3 regions of the Paenibacillus sp. FW104-T2 genome follow, and region 2 is predicted to be linked to each of the others. Evidence: riboswitches for the same ligand, from Rfam matches in the RefSeq annotation. Region 2 holds a riboswitch; each other region holds the start of a gene.

Region 1 (9,871 bases), on a different contig from region 2:
GTGGGGAAGCAGCTCCAGCTAAACAGGTCATCGAGAATGATCTGGTTAAGAATACAACAGCGTACAAAGAAGGACACATTGTGTACCTTGACCCGAACTACTGGTACTTGTCCGGTGGCGGCCTGGAATCCATTCAGGAAATGATCAAGGAAGTGGACACAAGCGTCGAATAACTGAAGTATATAACAGCAACATATTGGAATTGGGAAGAAGGATCTCTGCGAATGCAGGGATCTTTTTTGTTTTCCTGAAGACGGAAGGATGACATGAATTTTTGTAAATCGTCCACATAATTCCCGTTCATTTGGCACAAGCTACCTTGTATAAAAAAAGAGCGGAGGGACGGACATGGCCGACAGGACAACAGGAAAAGAAGCTGCCTCAAACGCAGCCGAAAAAAAACATATCCCCTTGGGGCTGCCATCTCCGCCCATATTGAAGCAGCCCATCGGATTGACACATGAGAGCCATATGCTCGCCCTGGAAGACATTTTCTCGGACAGTTCGGATGTGGTATTCCGCAACGTCATGATATCCCCTGAAGTTCAGGGGCTTCTGGTGTACATCGAAGGGATTGTGAATTCGGCTGATATCCAGGACCATATGCTCCGTCCACTCATTCGGGGGCTGATCGAGCAGCGTACCGATGAGCCTGACGTCCCGATCGATGATACACGAATTGCGCTAACACAGGTGAAAAAGGTGGACTCCTGGGCTGAAGCAGCTGATGGTGTGCTGGAGGCGTCAGCACTATTGCTGATTAATGGGAGCCGGGATGCCTGGCTCTTTAATGTCAAAGGCGGCGTGCGCCGGGGAGTAGAGGAACCCCAGACCGAATCGGTTATTCGGGGACCTCGTGAAGGATTTACGGAGACTTTGCGTGTGAACACGGCGCTCATTCGATTCAAGTTGAAGAATTCGTCACTCAAAATGTTGAGCATGACCATCGGGACAGAGACCAAGACCAATGTGGTGCTGACCTATCTGGACGATATTGTGGATCCCAAACTGATTAAGGATGTCAAAAAACGCCTGAACAAGATCAAGATTGATGGCGTGCTGGAAACGGGGTATATCGAGGAATTGATCGAAGATCACCCCTATTCCCCGTTTCCGCAGATGCATTATACGGAACGCCCCGATACAGTAGTAGGCAACCTGCTGGAAGGCCGTTTTGCCATTCTGGTGGATGGCAGCCCGTTTGCCCTGATTGGTCCGGTGACCATGTGGCAGATGCTGCAGGCCAGTGAGGACTATTATGAACGGTTCTTTATCACCAATCTGGTGCGATGGATCCGGTTTCTGTTTGTGGCGATTGCCTTGTTTCTGCCAGCGCTTTATATCGCCATTACAACATTTCATCAGGATATGCTTCCAACAACGCTGATTCTGAGTATCGCCGGAGCCAGGGAAGCCATTCCGTTCCCGGCTCTGGTGGAAGCTCTTATTATGGAACTTTCATTTGAAGCCTTGCGTGAAGCGGGGGTCAGGTTACCGAAGACGGTAGGTCAGGCAGTCAGCATCCTGGGTGCACTCGTGATCGGGCAGGCCGCGGTTCAGGCCGGAATTGTATCGGCGCCCATGGTTATCATCGTATCCATGACAGGTATTGCATCCTTTACCATCCCGCGCTTTAACTTTGCTATCACGGTTCGTTTGCTGCGGTTTCCGATCATGCTCCTCGCTGGAGCGCTCGGACTGTACGGCATTGTCATCGGACTGGTATTAATCTCGGTCCATCTGACGCAGATGACTTCCTTCGGGGTTCCTTATCTGTCGGGGCTGAGTCCATATCACAGAACGGATACCAAGGATATTGTAATTCGTACACCATGGTGGAAAATGATCAATCGCCCTTCCACGGTGCATCGGGATCAGAAGCGTATGAATGCCAAGATCAATGGTTCGCCAGAAGCTGAGGAGGGGTGGTAAACTCATGCATTTCATGCATAAGTATCGCACCATGGTGCTGCTGTTCCTGTGTACCCTTCTGCTATCAGGCTGTTGGGATCGTGAGGAAATTAACGATATTGCATTTGTGATTGGCATCGCCGTCGATAAGGAGAAAAAGGATTACAGGACAAGCTTGCAAATTGCGCTACCTGGTCAGTCTGGTGCTTCCGGAAGTGAAGGTGGGGGTGGAGGTACAAGTGGGGATAAATCCTGGTTTATGCTATCCACGACGGCCAAAACGTTTCGCGGGACCTCGCTTGAAGGGCAAAAGGCCCTATCCCGGCGTCTCTATTATGCCCATCGTCGTACGCTGCTGATCGGAGAGGATCTGGCCAGGGAAGGCGTTGCTCCGATGCTGGACCTATTAACCAGATATCCGCTAAACCGCCTGTCAGCCATGCCAGTCGTGACCAAGGGGGAGGCATTTAAGGTGCTTGATACAGATGCACCGATTGAAAAATTCCCCTCGGAGATGGTGCGCGAGCTATGCTTCCTGAATATGCGGCACCCGCGCTCCCTGAAACTATTTATCGATTCCATCCTTTCCGACGGAATCGATCCCTTTCTCCCGATTGCTTCCGTTGCAGAAAATGTACCGAAGGATTGGAAGGATGTCAAAACCAATATCAAGCTGGATGGACTGGCCATCTTCAAAAAGGACAAACTGGTGGGAATGATCGAAAAGGCTCCTGCAGATGCACTGATTTTGGCCATGGGTGAAGCCAATACGCCAGAGGTAATGATTAAAGCTCCAGAGGGAGAGGGGACGTTGTTCCTGAAGCTGAACGAAAATAATTCTTCGTTCCAGCCGCATATTCGTAATGACAAAGTGAGTGTCACGATTCAACTATACGCCAAGGGAGTTTTGGTGGATAACGAATCGAATTACGGCGACCTGAGGGAGCGTGAAATTATAACACTTAACGAAGCAATTCACAAGAAAGTGAAAGAAGATATTGAGGAGGGCGTAAGGCTGACCCAACGAAAGTATAATGCCGATATTTTGGGGCTTGGTCGTTCCATCCATCAGCAGATGCCGAAAGAATGGGACAAGATCAAGGACCGTTGGTATGACATTTATCCCAATATGGAGGTTGTGGTAGAGCCCCATATCATCATCGAGAATGTGGGTATCACCAATAAACCGATTGGATTGACCGAGGAGGAGATCGTCCATGATTAAGCCGCTCATGTTTACTTATCTGGCTATGGTCATCGTTGTTATTATCATGGACTTTAAGCACCTGAGGCAGGCAGCAGCGATTAACCGTTGGTTATCCTATGTGGTGATCGCAGGCAGCACCGGAATTTGGTTCTATGTTACCCATTTGAGCAAAACGTTCTTTATTACGGTTTGGCTGACCCATTGGATTCAGCGAAATTTGCCGCTGCCATAGATGGTTGTTTGTTGTTTATCGTCTTCCGGTTGAGTAGGCAGAAAGGAGGTATTTGATGAATCAGGGAGTGACTAGCCGGCAGCTTACGCTGCTGATCTTGCTGATGAGTGTAACAGGTACGCTGATTCAACCCCATGCACAGGCCATTTTCTATGCCGAACAGCATGCCTATCTATCCTATATTCCTGTGTTTCTTGTTATATTTGCATCCATGTGGATGCTAAATCGTGTCCAGAGCCGGTTTCCCGACCAGGATCTGTTTGAGTCTTTGGTCGAAAGATTTCCCTTCTTGGGACGGGTCGCAGGCTTAATGTATATCATGTTTTTTCTTTTGATATTTGCCCGTGACATCCGGTTGATCGGTGATTACGTAAGTATAACCTTGCTTGAGACCACGCCCATTTCCATCATCGTGTTGTCTCTCTTGGTTATGGCTGTATTTATTGTCAGAGGAGGACTGGGTTCTTTAATTGGGATGTCTGAGCTGTACATTACCTTGTTTCTGCTCAACTCGGTCATTGTCCCATTCATGTTGATTCAACAAATTAACCTGGATAATCTGATGCCGTACTTCGATATTGATGCAGCGGGTGTGGGCAAAGGAAGCTGGTATATCTTTTCCTTCTTCGGAGAGATGGTTGCTTTGCCTTTTGTAATCAAGGGAAGCGACTTTCGGTTCAGATCGGTGACTTGGGGAGTAACGATTGCCGCCTTGCTGATGATGCTGATCATGATCGAAACCATTACAGCAATCGGTGTACCGATCGCATCCCGGTTGGTATACCCGTCGTATGAGCTTGCCAGACAGCTGCAAGTAAGTGACTTTCTGGACCGATTTGACTTGGCCCTAGCTGCAGCTACCCTGCCTACCATGATTACGAAGATTGCATTTGACCTGTACTTTATCTGTTGGGGTCTGAAACGGATGATTCCTAAGGTATCTGGTAAGCTGATGACGGGTCCGGTGGCGCTCGTAGGATTCGTATGTGCATTTTGGTTCTTTAAGAATGCGATTCAGCTGTTCCGCTTCACGCGGGAATGGACATGGATTGCGATTGTTTTTGAGATAGTGTTCCCCCTCGTGTTCTTTGTGTTTCTTCGTCCACGAAGAAAGGAAAAGGGATCCTCACACCGAGAAGAAAAGCAGCGGGATACAACCAAAAAAGACAATGAACGGGAGAAGAAAAGACGCGATGCCGACCAGGAGGGTGAAACAGAAAAGGATGAAATGCAGGGGGGCGAGCTTCAGCCTTCCTGATGCCAATCATAAAAAATCGTTATAGAAGAACACGCCAAATGACGTGAAACAAGGTTTCCCTCCATGAAACTACCCTGTATACTGTAGTCAAACGAATGACGTTCGGACGAACGAACTGGGGGGAAACATGAATGGCTCAACATTTGGCAGGTATACGTGTAGCACTGACGGGACCGCGTAAATCCAAGGAAATGGCGTTATTAGTTGAGAAAATGGGTGGTATTCCACTCGTGCGGCCAGCACAGGGAACGGTATTCCTGGATGATCGGAATATACGCAATGGTCTCGTCTCCTTGATCTCTGATCCGCCCGACTGGGCGGTATTAACTACAGGGATGGGACTTGATGCCATATTTGAAATGGCAGAGGATATGGACATAGCTGGTCAACTGCTGGATGTCTTGTCGGAAGCTTCCATTGCAGCAAGAGGATACAAAACGGTGAACTCACTTCGCAAGCGTAAGCTTGCACCGCTGGTCCGGGATGATGACGGCAGTACGGACGGGCTGATCCGAGAATTCGCGCCACATGATCTTGCCGGCAAAAAAGTCATGCTCCAGCTTCATGGAGAAACTGCGCCGAAGCTGGTCAACTGGCTGGAAGAACAGGGTGCTGAAGTAAGACAGGTTCTGCCTTATCGTCATGTACCACCGGAAGAGGCCGAACTGGAACAGCTTTTGAATGAAATCGTGCAGCATGAAGTTGATGCTGTAGCATTCACCAGCGGCCCCCAAGTACGGTTTCTGGCAGCATACGCAGCTTCCCAAGGTAAGCTGGAACAGATGCAGCAGGCTTTCCGGGACGGTGTGATTCCTGCATCTGTAGGTAAAGTGACTGCAAACGCCATGCGTGAAGAGGGGATTGAAGCACGAGTTGTTCCGGAGGAAGAAAAGATGGGAGCACTCATCGTTGAGCTGGGACGATATATTGCTGCAGCACACGCAGATCAATCCTGATAAGCAGATCAGGATGCAGGTCTGTTAATGGATCCGGTAAGATCGTTATGAGGGTTTCGCAGATGGATACATCATTCAAGTTCTGATCTGTTCTGGATCAGAACTTTTTTCTGTTTTGTCTGAAAATAGAATCGTGGACAAACATCATAAGCATGGACATTTTTTCCTGAGCGATGTTATGATGAAAGCAATATCATTCATGAAAACAAGCAAGGTGCTCTTGCGTCGAGCAAGAGGTAACAGGGAATCGGGTGCAAATCCCGAGCGGTCCCGCCACTGTAATGGGGAAGCCCTTTTCATCCAAGTCACTCGTACATCCGGGGAAGACAGAAAAGGAAGCTGATGATCCAGAGCCAGGAGACCTACCTTGCATGTGTCACCGAACCCTTCGCGGAAAGGAGTGGTGTACGAAGAATCAGGAAACGGGCGAACAACCGGTTCGCCTGGCAGGCCCTTTGCGGCCATGCAGCCACAGGTCTATCCTCAATAGGGCCGTGGACTGTCTTCTTGAGTGTACGTACATGCGTATCCCATCCGTTATAAGGATGGGATTTTTTTATTTTTTACAGTCCATCCGGAACTGGATTTAATCGAACATGCCGCGAAGAAGAAGGTCGGTCAAGCCGTCCTTTTTCACTGTTTTGGAATAGCCCGGATAAGAAGGTTGAGCTGCACAGAGCAACTCCATAATCAACAGCTCAAATACAGACCCGGCTGAAGAAGCGATGATATAGATGTGATTGACGTGCTAAGGGTGAACAGGGAGATGGAGGAGGAGAAGCAATGCAGAGTCAAGGAAAGCTGCTGATTATCGGATTTGGCCCAGGAGCGATGGAGCATATCACCACACGGGCATTGGAGGCACTACGGGAGAGTGAGGTCATCATTGGTTATAACACTTACGTTGATCTGATTCGTCCACTCCTGGACGGACAGGAGATTGTACGGACAGGCATGACCGAAGAGGTAAGCCGGGCACAGGAAGCGGTCAGACAGGCCGAGATGGGCAAAATCGTTGCAGTAATCTCCAGTGGCGATGCAGGTGTATATGGCATGGCCGGACTGGTGTATGAGGTGCTGATGGAGCAAGGCTGGAAGCCGGGAACCGGCGTTGGCGTTGAGGTTATCCCGGGTATATCTGCCATTCAATCCTGTGCTTCCTTGCTGGGTGCACCCGTGATGCATGATGCATGTACGATCAGTCTGAGTGACCACCTTACGCCATGGGAGACGATTATTCGACGAGTTGAAGCAGCAGCATCAGCTGATTTTGTCATTGCTCTGTACAACCCTCGCAGTGGACGCCGGACACGCCAGATCGTGGAGACGCAGGAGATGCTGCTGCGTTACCGTAGTCCCCAGACACCGGTGGGGCTTGTAAAAAGTGCCTACCGTGAACGTCAGGATGTCGTGATGACCACGCTGGAAGACATGTTGAATCATGATATTGGCATGCTGACGACTGTGATCATTGGTAACTCCTCGACCATGATGTACGAAGGACTCATGGTTACACCGCGCGGATATCAGCGGAAATATACGCTGAATACCGCGGAACAGCCGCTCAGACCGCATGAGCGGCTTCGCACGGAAGCTGAGCCTTGGTCGCTCGGCGCGATGGAGGCCCGTTCTGCCGCTTCCAATGGTGCAGCAGGCACGGTCCGCGATGCGCAGACCACGCAGCCAGCTGCGGAACCAGCCCTGCACGGCGCCAGCACCAGTACGGGCATGGGACCGCAAGGGCAGCAGGGCGCTGGCATGCCTGCTGCTCAGCCAGCGGGCGGCAGCACCGCAGTGCTTGCAGCCGAGCGGCCTGCGGCAGTGGAAGGCGCACCGCGTGCTGCCCTAGCGGTGCCACATGCTGGTGCGGCCGAACTGGCTGCCGAAGCGCTGACACGGCTTGCGGCAGGCGGCAAGCTTGCTGGCGAAGCGGCCAGCCGCTGGCTGGATGCAGCCGGGTCAGGCGTGCCAGCCGGAACGCAGGCTGCAGGGGCAGCTGCTGTGCGGACAGCGCCCGAGCCGGGACGCAAGGCACCGCTGTTCGAGATTGGCGTGTCGCCTGGCGTCGGCAACAAGAAGTTTACTGCAGCCCAAATGGCACTGCTGGCGCAATGCGCGAGTGAAGAAGGCGAGCTGGAATACACGCCGGAGCATCAGATTATTTTGCGGGTACCGACCTTTGAGCCGGATCAGCTGGTAGAGGAGCTGCGTGCAGCGAATTTTATCGTGGTGCCCATCGGTGACGTTATCAAGGTGAAGGCCTGTGACTTCTGCAACATGGAGAAGGATGATGCCGTTCCGATGGCCAATCATTTGCAGGCAGTTATAGGCGGACTTAGTGCGCCGAAAGAGACCAGCGTAGCTCTGAATGGCTGCGGCATGGCATGTTACGGTGCCGTACTGGAGGACATCGGAATCGTCTACCGCAAGGGCGGGTACGACCTGTTCCTTGGCGGCAAGAAGTTCGGACGAAACGCTCACCCTGCCCAGCCGGTAGCCGAAGGGATTCCAGGTGATCAGATTGGCGGGATTGTGGAGCGGATCGTAGCGGAGTACAAGGAAAAGGGACACCCGAATGAGAGATTCCATAAATTTTTCAAACGCGTTGGAGTAATCCAAGGCTTCCGTCACGTCGATGCGCCTGTGACCGTGGAAGTAAACCCGGTATGCGGCGACTAGGGATCACGCGAGTGTTGTTACCATCTGATATTTTTTAACCAGCGTTTGTAGTTATACCGAAAAAAATCCCTTTGCACTTTTATATAGATCGAAATGATTGGGTAACCAGGTTACCCAGCGTGAAAGGCTCGTTTACCAAGTAAGCACAACCTAAAATTGAGATGCCTGGTCTATGGATCAGGCGGGGGAGGAAGAAGCCATGATGAATGCCATTTTGCTGGTTGGACACGGCAGCCGTGATCCAGAGGGAAACCGGGAGTTAATGGAGTTTGCACGAGCGGTAGCGGAGAAAGCGCCGGAGAATACCGTGGTAGAGACCTGTTTTCTGGAATTAACAAGACCAAGCATTGCTGAAGGCGTTACGGCTTGTGTAGATAAAGGGGCAACGCGTGTCGTATTGGTGCCGATTATTCTGTTTGCTGCGGGCCACGCCAAAATTGATATTCCGAATGCCATCGACCGGGCCAAGATTCGTTATCCGCAAGTGGAATTTGTATATGGGCGTCCGATTGGCGTACATGAGAAAGTCGTTCAAATTATGCAGACTCGCCTGCAGGAAGCTCAGCCTGTTCTTGTTACCGCCCATCAAGGCGGCGCAGCAGTGGCGGCTCCGCCTGCTCCTGTTACGGATGAAGAGACAGCCGTACTTGTCCTTGGACGGGGAAGCAGTGACCCGGATGCCAACAGTGATTTCTTCAAAATGACCCGGATGTTGTGGGAAAAACTTCCTTATAAGTGGGCTGAAAGCAGCTTTATTGGTGTGACGCAGCCTTCATTCCCGGATGGATTGCAGCGTTGTCTCCTGCTCGGGGCGAAGAAGATCGTCATCATGCCTTATTTTCTGTTCACAGGTGTGCTGATCAAACGCATTGATGAGATGACCGCTGAATTTGCTGCGGCCAATCCGGACATTCAGGTAGAGATCGGTGGATATTTTGGATTCCATCCCAAATTGGTGGAGCTGGTATTGGAACGCGCGAACGAAGGGTTGAATGGACGGGTAGCGGCCAACTGCGACAACTGCCAATTCAGACTTGAGGCTGCCAAACATCACCACCATCACCATGATCACGATCACGGGCATGATCATCATCACGACCACGATCATGACCATGACCACCATCATCATGATCATGCACACGATCACAGTCATGACCACCACCATCATCACGATCACAGTCATGACCATCATCATGACCACGACCATGGGCACAGCCACGATCATCACGCACATGATCACGACCACCATAATGAGGAGCATCATACTCACGAACATGCCGTGAGCAGCCGTGAAGCATCCCTGGATTATCATCATGACCACGACGGTGAACTTCATCATTCGCATCATGACCACGACGGTGCGTTGCATCATCAAGATGAAGAGGGCGGAGACGGAGAGAACTACTCACCAGAAGATGCAGGGCATGCTCAGATCGCAGCTGCTTCGGAGCGGGTGAACCGTCCATGATCTTGATGTTATGCGGTACAAGTGATGCGCGGGAATTGGCTGTACAGATTCAGCAGCAGGGGATGGACGTACTCACATCGGTTGTAACCGAGAGTGCAGCGCACAGTCTGTCTGAGGCGGGGCTGCCGGTTCGAACAGGCAGGCTGACGATAGAGGCCAT
Region 2 (9,871 bases):
ATCATATATTCCACACTGACCGGAGCAAGCTGTCTCGCAATCAGTGCTGCTGCAGTGGAGATAAACCCATCCACCACAACAGGGCAGCCATGAGCTGCCGCTGCAAGGATGACACCTGTCAGTCCGGCAATTTCCAATCCGCCCACTTTGCCAAGCACATCCAGGGCATCGTCTGCATCCGGTGCATTCACACTAAGCGCCCGGCTGACTACAGCAGCTTTACGCTGTAAACCTGCGTCATCCATCCCTGTTCCCCGACCAACCGCAGATGCGGGTGCCGTTCCGGTTAAAGCACACATGACTGCCGCACTCGCTGTAGTATTTCCGATACCCATTTCACCGGTGACAAATAATTGAGTTCCCTTGGCGACTTCAGCAGCCACAACCTCGGCTCCGGCAAGAATCGCCTGGATCGCTTCATCACGGCTCATGGCTGGACCCTGCGCCATGTTGGCTGTACCTTTGCGTACTTTGCGGGAGACCAGGTCCGGGTGTTCCAGATCGGCATTCACGCCAATGTCCACACAGATGACATCTGCCCCTGCATGGCGCGCTAGAACGTTGACGGCCGCTCCTCCTGCCAGAAAATTATGAACCATCTGCGGCGTTACCTCTGCCGGGAACGCACTGATGCCTTCGGCAACGACGCCGTGATCGGCAGCCATAACAATGACGGCCCTGCGATCCAGACAAGGCCGAGCCTCGCCGGTTATCCCCGCAAGTCGAATAACCAGCTGTTCCAGTTTGCCCAGACTGCCGGGCGGTTTCGTTAATGAATCCACATGTGCTGAGGCTTCTGCCGCCACTTCTTCATTAGGACCCACGATCCGATCGATTAACTGTTCCAACGTCTGTTCATTATTCATACCGCCAGCACTTCCTTCATCAAAATATAGGGTTGCCCCGCTTTTCGTTCACTCGTGTTCTCGCCGCAGCAACAATTGCGGCAATCCAGTATCGGGATGATTCACCATGGCCGGGTTCACCCGGAAGATATCCCGAATGTTCTCTTTCGTCATCAGCGAATGTGGTGTTCCACTGCTTACGCACATGCCCTCGCGCAGGGCGAGAATCTGATCGCAGAATTGCGCAGCGAGGTTCAGATCGTGCAGCACAGCTACAATGGTAATCTTGTTTTTTTGCCGCCAGGAAGATAATAGCTCCATGAATTGCAATTGATATCGGATATCAAGAAATGTGGTTGGCTCATCCAGCAATAACAATTTGGGCTCCTGGGCCATGACTTTGGCGAGCGCCACCCGCTGCCTCTGCCCGCCGCTGAGTGCATCGAGCGGCCTGTCGGCCATTTCGGTCAGACCCAATTCTTCCAGTACCCGGTCCACCACGGCTGCTCCATCCGCCGATTCCCTGCCTAACCAATTCTGATAAGGATAACGTCCCATCTCCACCACATCTCGGACAGGATACGAGATGGCAGGCAGGCCATCCTGCTGCAGCACCGCAATCATGCGGGACAGGTCTTTGCGAGTGTAAGAGGTAATCTCCCGCCCTGCAATCTGAATGCTGCCTGCACCAGGCTGTTCCGTTCCTGCAATGAGCTGGAGCAGCGTTGATTTTCCGCTTCCGTTTGGACCAACGACACCCCACCATTCGCCTTCTGTAACACGCCAGTCCACGTTATGCAGTGCCCGGTGCTCTCCATACATTTTGCCTGCCCCCGCAACTTCAATCAGCGGATCCTTTGGGGTAACGCTTGTACCCATGTTTGTACTCATGCTTGTACTCATGGCATCACCCCTTTTCGCAGCTTTTTATTCCGATGCAGCAGATACGCGAAGAAAGGAGCTCCGACAAAGGCCGTCACCACACCAAGCGGAATTTCGGTCGGTGCCAGCAGGGAGCGTGCAATCGTATCGGCCCATACCATGAAGATGGCTCCGCCAATCGCGGACAAGGGAACCAGCAAACGATAGTCAGGCCCAACAATCAGCCGAAGAATATGCGGGATAACAAGACCTACGAATCCAATGACACCCGAAACCGAAACAGCCCCGGCGGTAAGCAGTGTTCCTACGGCAAGGACGGATAGCTTCAACCCATCCACCTGGACACCGATATGTGCAGCCTGCCGTTCCCCAAGTGCAAGAACATTCAAGGAACGGGCACGGCTCCAGAGGAAAATCAGACCCAGTATAAAATACGGGAAAAGGATGGCCGTATACGACCACCCACGCAGAGCCAGACTTCCCATCGTCCAGTATATAATTTCGTTAATCGTCTGTTTCGACATGGTCGACAGGAAGGAGACCACCGCTCCCAGAAAACTTTGCATCACCACACCAGCCAGAATCAGGCTGTGCGTAGGTATTTTGCGCCCTTCACGAGCCAGGGCGAGTACAAACCATAATGTAAGCACGCCCGTCAGAAACGCAACGAGCGGCAAGGTCCAGATTCCGATCAGTGCATACTGCAATCCGAAGAAAATCAGAAAAGCAGCGCCCACCGATGCGCCAGACGATACGCCAAGCGTAAACGGATCTGCCAGCGGGTTACGAAGAACCCCCTGGAAGCCCGCTCCGGCGATAGCCAGCGATGCACCCACGAGTACAGCAAGCAGTACCCGCGGGAACCTGACCTTCCATATAATCTGCTCGGCTGCCGTACTCCAGTCGGGCGTGATCCAGTCTCCGATCCATGGCATGTGATGAAGCAGAATGCCTGCAATGTCACGGACAGGCAGAGCCACTGAACCGATGCCCGTACAGATCAGCACAGTCAGCACAAGCAGCAGAATTCCGGCTGTTCCGTACACTGCCAGCTTTTTACTCATTGGAACAGGTCAGGATAGATCGCTTTGGCAACAGCTTTCAAACCTTCCGTTACACGTGGGCCCGGACGGCTCAGCAAATTGGCATCCAGGCCAATGACTGCATCGTCTTTCACCGCCGTGATTTGATCCCAGCCGCTGCGCTCTTTGATGATCTGATCCAATGTTTTGGAGTTCTCATCAATAACATCATTGGCGTACAGAATGACATCCGGATTGGAAGCGATAATGTTCTCTTCGTTAATTTCATTCCAGCCCACGAGGTCAGAAGCAACATTGATCCCACCGGCTACCGTGATCAGTTCATCCATGAATTCGCCTTTACCCACAGTCCAGCCCGGGGAGAATTCAACATATACCTTTTTCTGATCTTCCGACTTCACAGCCTTGACCGCTTCGGTTACGTCCGCTACGTCCTGTTTCATCTTCGTGATGAGCTCCTGTGCCTGCTCCTGATGATCCGTGATTTTGCCGAACGTTTCGATGTTGTTCATGACATCGTCTATCGATTTTGGATCCGTTTTGAAAATGGTGATACCCAGTTCGCGCAGCTTGGTCACAGCTTCTTCGCTCATGGAGATCCCTGTAAATACGATGTCTGCTTCAGCTGCAATGATTGATTCTTCATTGGGCTTCGACACACCGCCCATTTTCGGTTTGGTCGTTGCAGCTTCCGGATAATCGTCATAGTCGGATACCCCTACGATCTGCTCGTCCAATCCAAGGGCGAACAATGACTCGGTTTCTGCCGGAGACACGGATACGATTTTGGCAGGCGCTTTCTCAAACGTGAAGGATTCACCTGTCGCATCAGTTACCGTAAGTGGATATTGTGTTTTGAGATCCGTCTGCTCCTGGCCTTGAGATTGCTCCTGTGCCGGCTGCTGCGTAGACGTACCTGTTCCCTCGCTCGTTGTTGCGTTTCCACATCCGGCCAAAGCCAGTGTAAGCATCGCTGCTGTCAGCAGGGACGCCATGCCTTTCCAATTCTTGATGTTCATTCTGTTCATTCTCCCCTTCTCTATTTGTACTATTTCTTGCAACATGCTCAAACTCCTACTCCCCATACTTTGGTGTTCCTATATAAGGTTTGAACTGCAGCGTTTACACGTTAACGGAGAGTGCAGAACCGATCTGAAGAAACGAAGTGTTCGCATTTATCACCGGATTTCCCCTTTTGATAAGGGGATCAAAGAAATCTGGGGATAACAGCGATCGGAAGATGGTACTGCAATCGTAGTGGTCTAGTGTAAAGCTTACAGGTTCATCCTATATGAACAAAAAAATCCCCGATCCTTAGGTCAGGATCAGGGATGACGTCTCGCATATGGCGATCTGCACATCTACAGCGTACCCGCTGTTCATGCACATAGAATTGCCCGAAACGCTGTCCTTTCCTCGAAGGAACACCGGTTTGTACGTCCAGGGCAGGTAACCTGACTTACAGGACTGCTCGTCCTGATTTACAGTGGCGGGACCGTGCCGGATTCACACCGGCTTCCCTATTTCACCCATTGTGCCGTTCATCGTTTGCATTAACTCGATGAGCTCTTCTTGCTCGCACAAGGGACCCGTGGTCGCTGATATTGTAACCATTCAAGTGAGCATGTCCCATCCATCAGCGCTTAAGCGCATAACGAGATATGTATTCATGCTGAAGTCACACTTCTGTTGTGATTATAGGTTATATTGCACATCCTTACAACCCGATTCACGGAAAAGACACCCTGCTTGAAACCCAGCTATTTCCGCTTTTTTCAAGCCGAACCTTACTTGCCTGCCCCGGAATGACCTGTGTATCCCAGAATCCCAGTTCCGGTATGAGACGTGACATGGCATACCGAATGACACCGCCATGGGTAACTACAGCAATCGCAGGAACATGATTTTCTTCGGAATGTTCCTCTGACGAACCGGACACAAGGCACTCCTTCACGAAGGAGTCGATCCTCGCAGCAAATGCCTGCCAAGGCTCGCCGCCCGGTGGGGTTACATCCTGCGGTGCATCAATCCAATTCCGATAGAGCGGATTGTCCTTGAGCTCATTGTAAGTCATCCCTTCCCATTGCCCAAAATCAATCTCACGCAAACGCGGATCATACTGTACTTGTCCTGCTTGTACCGGAGCAATTCGTTCCACGGTCTGCCGGCAGCGCAGCAGATCACTGCAATACAGTGCATCCCATGTGATCCCGCGAATGGACTGGCGAAGCGGCGCCAGTTCCCGCTCTGCATCCGGCAGGAGACCGATATCGGTATGTCCGAGGTATCTCTTTTCCACATTCCAGGAAGTTGTCCCATGACGGATAAACATGATCTCCCGCATTTCAGTTCCACGCTTCCCGGATTCTACTTCCATAACAGTGCACCTCCTGCTGTCCAGATGCCGAACGTTACCAACCAGCATAACAGCACAAAAGCTCCCGCCGACCAGAACATCAAACGCGTGGTCCGCACGATATCCTCTGCTTCCATCAGCCGTGTCTGATCACCCATATAAGCTCGAAAAGAAGCCACGCCGTGGTAGACGTTATGCCCGCCAAGCCTGATACCCAGCGCTCCCGCAACGGCAGACTCCGGGAATCCGCTGTTCGGGCTTGGGTGCAATCCGGCATCCCGACGAACCATGCGTGCAGCGCCTTTTGCATTTAATCTCATGAACCATGCACCTGTAATGAGCAGCAAGGCGGTAAGCCGCGCCGGAATCCAGTTCGCCCAATCATCCAGACGAGCAGAGGCCCAGCCAAGATGCAAATACTTTTCATTTTTATAACCAACCATGGAATCCAGCGTATTGACGGCCCTATAGGCCATCGCAAGCGGGGCACCGCCAATCAGGGCATAGAACAGCGGGGAAACGATGGCATCCACGATGTTTTCGGCTACAGTCTCCACGGTTCCCCTCACCACATCCGGTTCATCCAGATGCGCTGTATCCCGCCCCACGATCATACCAAGGGAACGTCTTGCCGCTGGCCAATCCCTTTCTCTCAGATGACGATACACTTCCATGCCTGCATCCTTCAGTCCTTTGGAAGCAATGGTGGTGGCAATCAGTACCACTTCAGCGATAACGGCAACCACCGGGTGAACAAATCCAAGGATGTATAACACTCCCCAAGTAAGCACCAATGAACCACCCGCAATGACGATCGGAAATAGCAGCCCTGCCCGTTTCAGCCCCTGATCGCTGCTCACTCGTTTTCGTATGGTCCGCTCCAGTGCAGAAATTCCTTTCCCGATGCCGATTACCGGGTGGGGAATCCAGCGAGGATCTCCAATGAGGCGATCCAGTATGTATGCTGCCAAAATAATCCATGCCCCTGTCATTCCTGCCCATATGGGCCAGTCCGCCCATTGACTCAGAGATATCATCGCTTGCTATTCCTCTCTTTCCACGCCTGTCCAGCTTGCAAACTTTCGGTAACGGCATCATAGACGACACGCCCAATACCTGCCCCAATTACTGTGGCTGTACCTGCGTAAGAGATCAGTGGTTTCCCCTCCACCTGACTCGTGGCAAGCACAATGGCATCCGTCGTCGTTCCTGTTGCAGTCAGTCCATTTTCCGCATCCATTACACCGCAATCCGAGAGCGCTGCCGTTTTGGCTTCCACTGCTGTCTGAATGGCATTGACCATGGCTCCGGGCGTCATGCGGCCGTTGATCCATAACATGATATTGATTGTACCGGGAGTGTAGGGTGACTCTGCTGCTATGCCCTCTGGGCTAGTTATGTTCCCTGCAGCATTAAATACGGTTCTTGTGGAGCCTGCACGCGCAGCATTGGATACACCTGCTGTCGTACAGCACAAGATCCCTGCTTCATCGCCCACAACTTCCTGAACCGATGTGTGCTCAAGCTTAACGGCTGTTAGCAATCCGGCACACGCTGTTGTGCGTTCCTCCCACCCTCTTAGGAGGTCTGCAATATCACGCGGCGGGTCGTCACAACGATAATGCTTGTCTACATAAATATTGAATATGCGATCCAGCTCGATCATCCCCCCGCCGTACACGGCACTCGAAATGGCGCTTACCGGGTTAGGGATCGCTGCTCGAATATGGCGTTCATGTGCGCTGATGGTTAACCCGGGCCATGCAGATGAAGTATATTCATTTTGCTCTGCATTTGCATGGTTAAAGTACTGCAAGAATGGCAATGCCATTACTCCGCCCCCCTTACCGTTGGCACCGGATTCGTTTGTCCGCTCACACTTCTCATTTCGTTCACCAGACGAAGATTCGACTTCGCGTCCTTCACTGCCAGTCGGATATGTCTTTCCCCAAGTCCAGGGTACATGGCGCAGCTTCGGATCAGAATTCCCCGCTCCCCCAGAGCCGCTTGTATGGTTGCCGCTGTCCATGGCCGCGGCACACGTGCCAGCAAGAAGTTCGCTTCCCCGCGTGTCACTTCGCATCCACAGGCTTCCAGGCCGGATGCCAGTTTCTCTCGTTCAAGAGCCACCTGTTTCAACGTCTCCCGTTCAAAAGCTTCCCCGCTGCTTAGACAGGCTTCTCCCGCAATCAGTGCCAGTCCGTTGACACTCCAGGTTACCTGTTTCTCCGTCATGGCACGAATCAGATCCGGGTGTGCAATCGCATAGCCAAGCCGAAGACCCGGAATGGCATAAAATTTGGTCATCGAGCGAATGATGATCACCTGTGGGTAATCCTGTAATCGGGAAGCCAGGGATTGTCGCTGCGTTTCAGGAATGAAATCCATAAATGCCTCATCGATCACCAGGACAGTATCTGTCTTCTCTGCATGACGGGCCAGCCGCTGCAATACTTCAACCGGATACTGTACTCCATTGGGATTGTTCGGCTGTCCAAGAAACAGCAGGTCCACCTGTTCCATCAGCCTCTCGATATCTTCGGGAGCTGCTCGCCATTCGAGCTCCTCCTGCCCCAGAACATGATGCATTTCTGCCCCAAATTGCTTGGACAATGAACGATACTCCGAGAACCCCGGTTCCACTGTGCCCACCTTCCGGGGAGAGAGTCCTAGCAGGATCAGAGCCATGCTTTCCGCAGCTCCATTCCCTATAGATATATATTCCTCTGACAGGCCGAGGCGTTCCCCAAGCAAGGATTTGAATGTCCGATGTGCAGGATCAGGATAACGAAGTATCGCCCGCATCCCTTGCTCCAACGCCTTCAGAACATCCTTGGGTGGACCCAGAGGGTTAATGTTTGCACTAAAATCAAGGAAATCCTCAGGACTCCCGCCAAATCTTGACGCAGCAGTCTCCACGTCACCACCATGTCCAAAAACTTCAATGATACCGCTCATTTTTGTCCGTCATCCTTTCTGCATGTCATTTTTATTATGGATGGCGTAACTGTTACGGGTCAATCCTGATTTGCCTAAACCATCCATTCCCTGCTTCAATTCCTTTGTGTCCAAACGACAATTCGATTACAATAGAAGAGGAATTTTGATTCGCAGGCGCAACACTACATAAGGGATCATCGTCCCTCACATACATTAATGGAGGAATGACCATGCTGTTTGTTGATAACCAGGGCATTACAGATCCTTCTGTAAACCTCGCGATTGAGGAATACATTTTGAAGCATCTGCCGATGGATGACAGCTATCTGCTGTTTTACATTAACCGCCCTTCCATCATTATTGGAAAACACCAAAATACTATCGAAGAGATTAACATCGAATATGTTCAGGATAACGGTGTGCAGGTTGTACGTCGTCTCTCCGGAGGCGGAGCAGTCTACCATGATTTGGGCAACCTCAATTTTAGTTTTATTACCAAGGATGACGGACAATCCTTCCACAACTTCCGCAAGTTCACCCAGCCTGTAGTGGAAGCTCTGCAGGAGCTTGGTGTGAATGCCGAGCTGACCGGACGCAACGATCTGCAAGTCGGGGAAAAGAAAATCTCGGGTAATGCCCAGTTCTCCACCCGCGGACGCATGTTCAGTCACGGAACGCTCATGTTTGACCTTAATCTGGATCATGTTCAGGCATCCCTGAATGTTAATCCTGAGAAATTCAAATCCAAGAGCACCAAATCCGTACGCAGCCGGGTCGCCAACATTCGGGATCTGATTGACAGCAACCTGACCATCGAACAATTCCGGGACGAGCTGTTACGCCACATCTTCCGTATGGAGCCGCAGGATGTTCCCCAATATGAACTCACGGAGAAGGATTGGGACAAGATCAAGGAAATCTCCTCTGAACGTTACAGCAACTGGGACTGGAACTATGGATTGTCTCCCGAGAGCAATGTGAAGCATACCCGCAAATTCCCTGTCGGCATTATCGATCTGCGCATGAACATCAAGGATGGACGAATCGAGGATATCAAAATCTTCGGTGACTTCTTCGGTGTAGGCGATGTAGCGGATATCGAAAATATGCTGCGCGGCAAGCGTTATGAGGAATCCGAGGTACGTACGGCACTTGAAGACCTTGATGTGAAACACTACTTCGGTAACCTGGAGCTGGAGGACTTTATCGGCCTCGTTTTCCTGGAAGAATAGATTTAGATGTAAGTATAGTTTTAGAACGAATTCCTTTATTACACTTTAACGGAAAAAGCTGAATCAATCTGGAGAAGCAAAGCGTTCGCCTAAAAGCTTTCTGAAAGAAAGCTGCATCGGAAGCATAAGCTATCCCTGGATTTTCCCCTTTACATAAGGGACTCAAAGAAATCTAGGGATAACAGTGATCGAAAGATGATTCTGCGTTTGGATTGATCTGGTGTAATGATGGATCCATTCGTTCGTGATTATAGATACAGATAAAAGGAGAGAAACTCAAATGGCTTACAAACTGATGGCAATCGACATCGATGATACCCTCATCAACGACAACAAGGAAGTAACCCCTGCAACACAAACGGCATTGGAGCAAGCGGTTGCTCATGGTGTAGTCGTTACCCTGGCAACAGGTCGTGCCTATGCTTCGGCACAAGCACTTGCCCGCCAAACGGGATTAAACGTGCCGATCATTACGTATCAGGGCGCTTTGGTCAAAAACCTGCTGGACGAGAAAGTACTCTATGAGCGCTATGTACCGCAAGACGCTTCCCGCAAATTGTACGACTACTGCCT
Region 3 (9,871 bases), on a different contig from region 2:
CCGCGCAGCGCTTCTTTGCGGTCTGTGTATTTTTTTACGGAACAACGGCTTCCAAGAGAACGGCCCATACTGGTCAGCAGTCGCTCCGAATCATTCAGCCGCTCGGCATCAATATCAAACAAGGCCAATTCAAAATCCTGCAGTGCTTCAGTCATCATGACGTCACCTAATACATTTTTGACAAAAACGGTGCTGCCTGCACCGAGAAACGTAATTTTGTTCATCTCAAGTCCAGCCTCCTTGAATAATGGTGTACCCCAACTATAGGCCGATCCGGCTTATATAACTATGGCTCAACCTCACCCATATATGGCATAATCCCATTTTTGGTCCCGCTTTCAGCTGATATTTAACCAATATACCTGTTATAATCTAAAGTAAGATCAATGTTGATGCGGAAGAAGGGAAGGGGTGGGAAGGTGAGTCCAATCGAGATGAACGTGGTGCCCATGGACTGGACACAGATGGAGCTGGTGCTGCTATTTTTCGGCTGGGAGGATTGTGATCCGTCTCATTATTGGGGTCCGGGTGTACGAGATTCCTATGTGGTTCATTACATTCATGAGGGACGGGGAACCGTTCGTATGGAAGACAGGGAGTACCATCTGACGCAGGGTCAGGGCTTTGCCATTCTGCCGGGTACGATCATTCATTATGAGGCCGATGCGAATGATCCTTGGACATACTCCTGGTTCGGATTTAAGGGCGTACATGCCAAGACATTCATGCAGCGGGCAAACCTGAGTCCAGCATCCCCTGTATTTAAAGCTAGCGATCCAGAGGTAATGGATGGTTTATATGAAAACATGGTTCAGGCCACATCGCGCAATGGTGGAGATGTATTCAGCCAGAGCCTGCTGTACCGATTAATGGCTGAACTGATCTCCTCCTCCCCTGATGAGGACAAGCCGCAGAGGCCTCTTTCCACCAAGGATGAATACATCAGGCAAGCCGTTCAGTTTATGGAGAACAGGTACAGCCAGAAGACGTCCATCCTTGATATTGCACAGTCCGTCCGTCTGGATCGTACGTATCTGTCCGGTCTGTTTAAGGAGAAGTACGGGAAGTCGCTGCAGGCCTTTTTTCTTGAATACCGGATGAATCGCGCAGCAGAGCTGCTGCAGAGTTCAACGCTTTCGGTCAGTGAGGTTGCCCACTCCGTGGGGTATACGGATCCGTTGTTATTTTCCAAGATGTTTAAGCGCGTGACAGGAGTCTCCCCGAAAGGTTCGAGAGAGCGGGAATAGGCTGACGAGCTGTTTCAAATTTGAATAAATGCTTTGATCATTATCTGTGAGCCAGCTATACTGGTACAGAATGCATTTCAATTGAATATGTGGAACTGGGTGCTATACCTTCGGGTAGAAGCTTAATAGGGAAGACCGGTGTGATGCCGGCGCGGTCCCGCCACTGTAACAGAGGAGTTATGCAGCGTTATGCCACTGGTTTAGACCGGGAAGGTGCTGCAATGACGAGGATTCTGGAGCCAGGAGACCTGCCTAGTTTAACAACACAGTAGTACCTACGGGAGATAGGAAGGTGTTTAGAGAGCATGATTTTTTCTGAAAATCTGTTTATTTAAGACGTCCTTATCCGGTACTAGCGGAGAGAGACGTCTTTTTTGATATGCATGGACAAGTCACGTGCGGGGTTGGAGATTGGGGAGAGGATGTCAGACATGTGAGTAGATATATTGTGAAAAGATTCATTCAACTGGCAGCCGTGTTATTCGGCATTTCGTTTCTGACGTTTCTGCTGACCTATCTGTCTCCGGGGGACCCGGCAAGGCTTATGCTCATGTCTACAGGGGTCACACCGTCGGACGAATTGGTACAGCAGGTGCGTGTCCAGCTGGGACTGGATCAGCCATTTTGGATACGCTACGGAACCTGGCTGGGACAGGTGCTTACCGGAGATTTCGGAACGTCCTATAAATACGACAGGCCTGTGCTCGACATTCTGCTGTCCAGGCTTCCAGCTACGCTTCGGCTAACAGGAAGTGCCCTGCTGCTGGTCGTTCTGATTGCGTTTCCACTGGGTATTTTGTCTGCTGTCTACAGAAACAACGTTCTGGATTACGTCATTCGCCTGTTTTCGTTTGCAGGGCTGTCCATGCCCAGCTTCTGGCTCGGGATGCTGCTTATGTTGGTATTTGGAGTTCAACTCAAGCTGCTGCCTGTCATGGGAAGTTCGGGCTGGAACAGCCTGATATTGCCGGCATGCACACTGGCGTTACCTCTGATTGCCCAATATATCAGGCAGATCCGTACGGTGATTCTGGAAGAGATGTCCCAGAACTATGTAATGGGGGCCAGAGCCAGAGGCGTGAAGGAGAGAGTTATTATGATGCAGCATATTTTACCCAATATATTATTGCCCATCGTTACGCTCATGGGTATGTCTACAGGCGCCCTGCTCGGCGGGGCAGCCATTGTGGAAAGTTTGTTCGTATGGCCCGGTGTAGGGCAGATGGCGGTGGATGCCATCTTTACAAGGGACTATCCCCTGATTCAGGGCTATGTCATCTGGATGGCAACCATCTATGTATTGCTGAATCTGATTGTTGATCTCTGGACACATCTGCATGACCCGCGGATTCGACTGGACGTGGATGTGTAAATGAGAGAATTTAAGCTTATTCTGACACAGCATCGCTGGTTCACGTTTCTATGTTCATTGACACTCCTCTGGGTCATTCTCGCCATGATTGCGCCGCTGCTAGCACCGCATGATCCACTGGCAACGAATTTTGCCAAGGTACTGCAGCCAGCCAGTTCGGAATATCCGCTTGGAACCGATCAGCTTGGACGCTGCGTGTTATCCCGTATCCTTTACGGGGCCAGGACGTCGCTTCTGCTTACATTTATAATGATCGGAATTGTGTTTGTGCTTGGTGTAGCCATTGGTGTTATCGCGGGTTTTGCCCGTGGTCTGACGGATACAGTACTGATGCGGTTATCCGATACACTGATGGCCTTTCCAGGATTAATCTTCGCTATCGCAGTAGTGGGGATGCTGGGGCCAGGCCTATTTAATACGGTAATTGCCCTGGCGGTTGTTTGGTGGGCGAAGTATGCACGACTGGCAAGAAGTCTGGTGATCTCGCTTCAGCAAAAGGAGTATGTCGCTGCGGCAGCCTTCAGCGGCGCGCGGAAGATTCAGATCATCATCAGAACCATCCTGCCCAACATGCTGTCTCCTCTCATTGTTATGGCGATGATGGATGTGGGCGGCATGATGTTATCCATCTCAGGCCTGTCCTTTTTGGGGCTGGGTGCTCAGCCTCCTGAACCGGAGTGGGGGGCGATGCTGAATGAAGGCAGACGATATTTGCAGACAGCTCCGTGGCTGTTGATTTATCCGGGACTTGCGATTTTTTGCACGGTGATCATTTTTAATTTGCTGGGCGACAGTCTGAGGGATGTGCTGGATCCCAAGAAAAAGGCAGCTTAACAGGAGGAACGGGAATGAATTCGAGATATGGAAAAACGCTAACGCTTACCGTACTGTCATTATTGGTTTTATGTATTATCGCGGCATGTGGCCAAACCACAACAAGTACCTCCACCTCATCATCATCTGGCGAAAAGGCGGCTGAGGCGGACAAAGGCAGTGCAGTTGCACCGACTCATCTGAATGTAGCGCTATTCTGGCTTGGAAGTAATCTGGATCCGGCAGAGGAGTGGAACGGCTGGACCCTTACACGGGCAGCAATAGGAGAGACCCTGATTCAGTTTGACGAAAATATGAAATTGGTACCGAAAATTGCGGATAGTTGGGATCGTATTGATGATACGACATGGCATTTTCATATCCGGGACGGCGTAACGTTTCACAACGGAAATAAGGTCACAGCAGATGCGGTGAAGAAGTCCATTGAACGTTCCATGGAGCTGAATGAGAGAGGACAGTCGACCTTGCCGGTAGCTTCCATGACTGCCGAAGGTCAGGATCTGACCATTAAAACAACTGAGCCTTATGCATCCCTTCTTGGCAATATTGCTGAACCCCTGTTTGTAATCGTGGATACGAGTGCGGATACGTCCAAATTCAAGAGTGAGCCTATCGCTACAGGGCCGTTTATGGTCACAGGCTATACCCCGGATCAGGAGATTCAGGTGAAAAAGTATGACGGATACTGGGACGGGGCAGCGGATGTGGATACCATTACATTCAAATATATCAAGGATGACAGCACGCGTGCCCTTGCACTGCAATCGGGTGAGATTGATGTAGCCAGCAACGTGGGACGAAGCAGCCTGGCATTATTCCAGGATCAGAGTCAATATACGATTGATGAAATCCCGAGCCTGCGTACGCAGTTTGTATGGTTTAATACGCAGAATCCGCTGCTGAGTGAACCGGACGTACGGCGTGCAATCTCGTACGGCATAGACCGCGAGATGTATGCAAACACACTGGTGGGCGGTCAGGCGGCCAAAGGACCGTTTACCTCGGCTCTGCCTTTTGGCTATGATCAGGTCAAGGGGTATGACTATGAACCGGAGACAGCCAAGAAGCTGTTGGATAAGGCTGGTTACATGGATGCGGATGGGGACGGTATTCGGGAAATAGACGGACAAAAGCTAACGCTTCAATTGATTCTCAATTCGGCTTATGAATCGGACTCCATTGTGGCTGCTGCAATGCAGTCCCAGCTCAAGGAAATTGGAGTTAATCTGGAAATGACCTCTTACGAGGATCTGACTGATCACCAAAAAAGCGGGAACTACGATTTGGCGCTGACCAGCATTAATACAGGGATTACCGGAGATCCCCAGTATATTCTCGACTTTTATTTCAAAACGGGAGCAGAGTGGAACGTAGGTGGATACAGCAATCCGAAGCTGGATGCGGTGATTCAGCAGTTGCATTCCGAATTCGATGTGGAAAAAAGATATGAACTGGCTGCAGAAGCCCAGCAGATGATTCTAGATGATGCGGCATACATGTTTATTACCTATACTCCAATTAACATTGTAAGCAAGAGCAACGTTCAGGGTGCGACGATGTATCCGATCGACTTTTATCTCCTGGATCGTAATATTCAGGTTGGGCAATAATGAGCAACTTGCTGGGTGTAGATCGGCTTTCTGTAGCATATAAGAGCGGTTCACCTGCACTGCAGAATGTATCGTTCACAATGAATGCCGGGGAGATTATCGGAATCGTGGGCGAGAGCGGAAGTGGTAAATCGACGTTGCTTCGAGCTTTGCTCGGCATGCTTCCAGACGGTGGGCAGTATGCCGGGGGAGACATTTTTTTTCAGGGGAAATCGATATTTAGTTTTTCACAGAAGGAATGGGGCCGCATACGCGGCAAGCGGATGGCGATGGTTTTTCAGGATAGCGGTTCTTATCTGAATCCCATCCGTACAATAGGAAGTCAGTATATCGAGGCAATCCGTACACACGTTGAACTATCGAAGAAAGCTGCCTATGACATGGCGGTGGACATGCTCTCACAGATGGGACTGGATGACCCCGAGCGCATGATGAGCATGTATCCCGGCCAGCTTAGCGGAGGCATGAAGCAGCGAACGGCAATTGCCATGGCGGTAACGATGGAGCCAGAACTGCTGCTTGCCGATGAACCGACCAGTGCGCTGGATGTAACCACTCAGGTTGAAGTGATCAAAGGATTGACCGACCTTCGGGCAAGTCAGGGAACAGGGATGATCATTGTGACGCACAATATTGCCGTTGCAGCCCATATGGCAGACTACATCGGTGTGATGCAGAACGGGTCACTGGTTGAGTTTGGACAAACTTCGAGCATTATTACAAGTCCACGTCACGCCTATACCCGCGAGTTGCTAGCTGCAGTACCTGAATTGGAGGGGAACACGGATGGTAGATGAGAGGATACCCGTTCTGGAAATGAGGAATTTAAGTAAAACCTATGAATCCAGGGGCCAGGGAGCCCATTCAGCATTGCAATCGATCAATCTGAAGCTCTATCCGGGTGAATGTCTGGGAATTGTAGGTGAGAGCGGAAGTGGCAAGAGCACCTTGGCCAAATGCGTGACCCATCTGGAAAAGGCAACCTCCGGGCAGATCATCTATCGTCAGCAGGATATTACTCTGATCAGAGGAGAGGCTTTGCGGCAGCAGCGCAAGCAGATTCAGATGGTTTTTCAGGAACCTTCGGCGATTTTCAATCCCCGCATGAGGGTAGGATCGTTTATTCTTGAGCCTTTATTGAATTATAAACTGATCAAACGCAGGCAGGGGGAAAAGGAAATTCATCGTTTGCTGGAGCTGGTGGGATTGCCTGCTGCGATTGCTGACAAGTATCCACACGAAATCAGTGGTGGGGAGCAGCAGCGAGTGGTTATTGCCCGGGCGATTGGATTGCAGCCGGATGTGATTATATTTGATGAGGCTACCTCGGCACTCGATGTTTCCATTCAGCAGCAAATATTGAATCTGTTGGTCCGATTGCGTGAGGAGACAGGGATTTCATGTATCTTCATATCACATGACCTGGCTGTGGTGCAGCAGGTTAGCAATCGCACTGCGATCATGTACAAGGGTGAAGTCGTTGAGGTATTGGAAAGTGCACAGCTAACACGTGCATCCAGTCATCCCTATACACGAAACCTGATGGCTTCGGTGTTGTCGGTGAAGGAGATCAAGGATAAGATGCGAGAGTATGCCCTGCAAGGCATTACGGGTTGAGTTTTACGGTGTATTGTGGTCTTTATAATTAAGCGAAGAAAAAGGATTATTCCGGGTCATGGTGGTGACGGCCGGAGTAATCCTTTTACTGTATAAGGAGTATAAGAAATCATGAACTGCTGTTGAAAAGTAATACAATGTACGCAAACCGATGTGTGCAAACCCATCTATGCACACTGATCTATGCAAACCAATGTACGCAAGCATAGGTGACTCAGCCAAGTATTAAGCATCGCCTGATATCTTTTTTAATGTGGCACTTGGGATTGGAAGTCGTTTCGGCTCGACCGATTGGCATGGTAGAAGACAACATCCCCGTCTTGGATGGGCCAAGTATTGCTTTCAGTATCGACCGGATTGTTCTGAAAACCCTCCATTTGCCACTGATTCATCAGAGGTGCATAGATGTACTGGAGATGAGGCGCGTCAGTATCGCCATCTCGTAGACTTTCAATATTGAAGTTGACTACGATATACCCATTTCTCAGAAACACAGCGGACTTTTCATCCAACTGGTTTTGTCTCGCAAGTGGCTCCAAATTCGTGCCTTTCGGCACGGCATATACATCGGCTGGCAGGCTGTATTCTCCATACCAGTGCTGAATGGATGCATTTGCCCGATCCAAGTTAACGCCTTGCGGGATGTCCGTTTTGGGTCCGATCAATGTGCGAATGGATGAGGGCAGGATCATCCAATCATAACGTCCCACCCACGTTTTCTGGTGCGAGATCTGATCGACGAAACGAACCATGTATTCTGCCAGTGTGCCTTGGCTCTGCTCCTCTTTGGTCAGTTCATAGGTGTATCGATAACGGGCAGCATCGCCCAGTTCCGTACCAGGAACATTTCGTAAACGGGCATTCAGAACCACAAAGCGTTTCTCCAAATCCTGTGCAGATCCGATACGGATAAATCTTTCCTGTCCTCTGTGGTAATACAGATCTACCTCCTGCCGGGAGGTACCGTCCTCGTTCACGAAATGAAAAGTTGGTGTAATCCGTACCCCATCCTGCTGACCAAACATATTACCTTTCGTTTTGAGGTCAAACTTGATATGGTACCCGGTTTTTACAGCCACATTTTTGAATCCCTGTATTGGATGGCTGCCTGGACGAATGGGCAATACGAAAGGTGCCAGATTGCCACGAGGGTCACCATCTATACGATTCAAGCCTGTCCAATAGCTGACTCCCGTTTGCTCCGGGCTGCCTGGCTGCTTGCGAAAAACATTTTCCCAGTTGTAGTCCGAAATGTCGGTGACGTGAAAATCGTATAGCCTACCGATGACGTCGACTGGAACCGTATCGGCAGCTACGTGATGGGTCAGGTTGGTATTGGCATCCTGCTGTTCGGTGAAGTTGGGGGGTGCGTTCTCCGCAATGTTGCGGAATTCAATTTCATAGTTGCCCTCGTCTACCCATACCGGGAGATAAAAGCTGGTGTCCAGCTGGTTTACCGGGATATCCACCCAGGTTTTAGCCGGGATAAATTGGCTTCTGTCCGCGTTGTAGACATCAAACGGGAATTTGACCTGTTTCACTCGAAAATATTTGGCATAGTCCCGATTGCCATAACCGGGGTAACTTGCTGCGTTTAAATGTTGACCCGTCGTTGGAATACGGACAATAAATGGACGTTCCAGAATCAGTGCTGACCGGGTTAGATCTGGAGTCGTCTTCTGATTATGAGCCTGATCATCCGATACCAAGGCGTAGTTTACGACAGGGGTATGCACGGTAACGGTGTTAATGCCGTTAATCGGGAAATCCTTGTTGGCGCCGCCGTTTACATTCCCAGGCAGCAGATCGTAATAAATGGTCCCGGAACTTGGCGTGTTTTCTTTGTTGACCAGCGTGTTACTAATCATGTTATTTGGCTTATAGAGGACATCCTGGCCAATCGTTGTAGGGTTAGGAATATTGGATGGCGTAGGTCCATCCTTGGTCGCTTCCGTGTCGTCCATAATCTTGGTATTGTTGAATATGACCGAGTCATTATTCACTTTTGCCTGAGGGGTGTTGGACTCCGCCATTCCCTTCAAACGCGACGTATCATCCGGCACATCTGGAGGTGCATTCAGCCCGCCTGTTAATTTGGGTGGGGTATAGGAGATAGACGTTGTTTGCCCTGGTCTGACGTGGCTCTCCACGTTGTCATCGTTTTTGGATACCAAAGTTGGCGGTGTATATCCGGTTGGAGTCATGGTGACCAGTTCACCCGGCAGGGCATAATTCTTCATGGTCGCTTTTACGATCTTGTATACTTCAAGATTGTTAATTTTCCAATACGAGTAGTCCCGTGTTATCTGGAAATTGTATGGTTTGGTTACTGTGTCATTGGCTGGAACAGGTGGTCCATCCGTACAGCCATCCTCGGTACAGAGCGGTGGTCCGGGAACCGTCCATTCTCTGTCATAGGACAGCGTAACACTGCAATCATATGTAACTTTGCCCGACATTTTCGCCCAGGCCTGCTTGAAGAGATAGTTGTCAGCAAATGCATTGGTATACAGTGACTCGGAAGTAGGGATTCCTCTCAGTACATTGAATGTCTCACTTCCTCTGTTATCTGACTTTATTACACCGTTAGCATTTGGATCAAGGTCACTCATGCTCATGATCGTCCCTGCAGATGGTGGCCCGATTGTTGGTGAACATCCAACACCACTTCCGCCCCCATTGCCTCCGCCACCCCCGTTCCCGGGATCTTCTTCTACGCCAATCGTTGTGGTTGTCGTTAATTGGAAGTCGTCTTTCTCCCATAGTACGGTGATGGTCGTAGTTCCCCTGCTTACGGCTTGGACAAGCCCTGAATTGCTAACGGTTGCAACACCAGGGTTGGAGGAAGTCCATGTCGTGCGCCCATTACCGCTATTAACATTGGTTTCAGCACCAAAGCTTCCATCACCGGTTTTAGTCTTTACGGTTGCATTTAATTGCTTGGATTGGTTAATGGTGAGTTGGCCGCCATTGGTGAGATTGATTTCTTTGGTGATCTCGGCTAAAGCTTTCCAGTAGAGGTCAGTTCTGAATATATAGTCCGCGGACCATTTCGGGGGATTGTACTCTCTGGTTGCAGTAGGAGCAATCGCACCCCCGATTTGCATCTGAAACTTGGTGTTTAAACCATCAAATTCATCTACAGATATTAATATTGGATCTCCGATTCTATAGTAATTAGTATTATCCAT

Evidence for each region. A riboswitch is a leader RNA that binds a small molecule or an ion and turns the genes downstream of it on or off. The one in region 2 is predicted to bind cobalamin.
Region 1: another riboswitch for cobalamin. It lies ahead of cobJ (precorrin-3B C(17)-methyltransferase); the one in region 2 lies ahead of AC3WQ3_RS05695 (ABC transporter substrate-binding protein).
Region 3: another riboswitch for cobalamin. It lies ahead of nikB (nickel ABC transporter permease); the one in region 2 lies ahead of AC3WQ3_RS05695 (ABC transporter substrate-binding protein).

Annotation. Positions count from the first base shown of each region.
Region 1 is NZ_JBYTCE010000001.1:439,638-449,508, forward strand. Features, by position in the region: gene AC3WQ3_RS01965 (siderophore ABC transporter substrate-binding protein) at 1-173, shown strand, start outside; gene AC3WQ3_RS01970 (spore germination protein) at 349-1,932, shown strand; gene AC3WQ3_RS01975 (Ger(x)C family spore germination protein) at 1,937-3,136, shown strand; gene AC3WQ3_RS01980 (hypothetical protein) at 3,129-3,350, shown strand; gene AC3WQ3_RS01985 (GerAB/ArcD/ProY family transporter) at 3,406-4,608, shown strand; gene AC3WQ3_RS01990 (uroporphyrinogen-III synthase) at 4,740-5,564, shown strand; cobalamin riboswitch at 5,760-5,948, shown strand; gene cobJ (precorrin-3B C(17)-methyltransferase) at 6,348-8,243, shown strand; gene AC3WQ3_RS02000 (sirohydrochlorin chelatase) at 8,446-9,711, shown strand; gene cobK (precorrin-6A reductase) at 9,708-9,871, shown strand, end outside.
Region 2 is NZ_JBYTCE010000003.1:202,679-212,549, reverse strand. Features, by position in the region: gene cobT (nicotinate-nucleotide--dimethylbenzimidazole phosphoribosyltransferase) at 1-866, opposite strand, end outside; gene AC3WQ3_RS05705 (ABC transporter ATP-binding protein) at 915-1,748, opposite strand; gene AC3WQ3_RS05700 (FecCD family ABC transporter permease) at 1,745-2,791, opposite strand; gene AC3WQ3_RS05695 (ABC transporter substrate-binding protein) at 2,788-3,789, opposite strand; cobalamin riboswitch at 4,199-4,327, opposite strand; gene AC3WQ3_RS05690 (histidine phosphatase family protein) at 4,500-5,147, opposite strand; gene cbiB (adenosylcobinamide-phosphate synthase CbiB) at 5,138-6,118, opposite strand; gene AC3WQ3_RS05680 (adenosylcobinamide amidohydrolase) at 6,160-6,957, opposite strand; gene cobD (threonine-phosphate decarboxylase CobD) at 6,957-8,075, opposite strand; gene lplA (lipoate--protein ligase) at 8,297-9,298, shown strand; gene AC3WQ3_RS05665 (Cof-type HAD-IIB family hydrolase) at 9,579-9,871, shown strand, end outside.
Region 3 is NZ_JBYTCE010000019.1:110,649-120,519, forward strand. Features, by position in the region: gene AC3WQ3_RS21675 (alpha-glucosidase/alpha-galactosidase) at 1-224, opposite strand, end outside; gene AC3WQ3_RS21680 (AraC family transcriptional regulator) at 435-1,247, shown strand; cobalamin riboswitch at 1,328-1,517, shown strand; gene nikB (nickel ABC transporter permease) at 1,696-2,619, shown strand; gene nikC (nickel transporter permease) at 2,620-3,453, shown strand; gene AC3WQ3_RS21695 (ABC transporter substrate-binding protein) at 3,468-5,063, shown strand; gene AC3WQ3_RS21700 (ABC transporter ATP-binding protein) at 5,063-5,860, shown strand; gene AC3WQ3_RS21705 (ABC transporter ATP-binding protein) at 5,880-6,680, shown strand; gene AC3WQ3_RS21710 (DUF5704 domain-containing protein) at 6,929-9,787, opposite strand.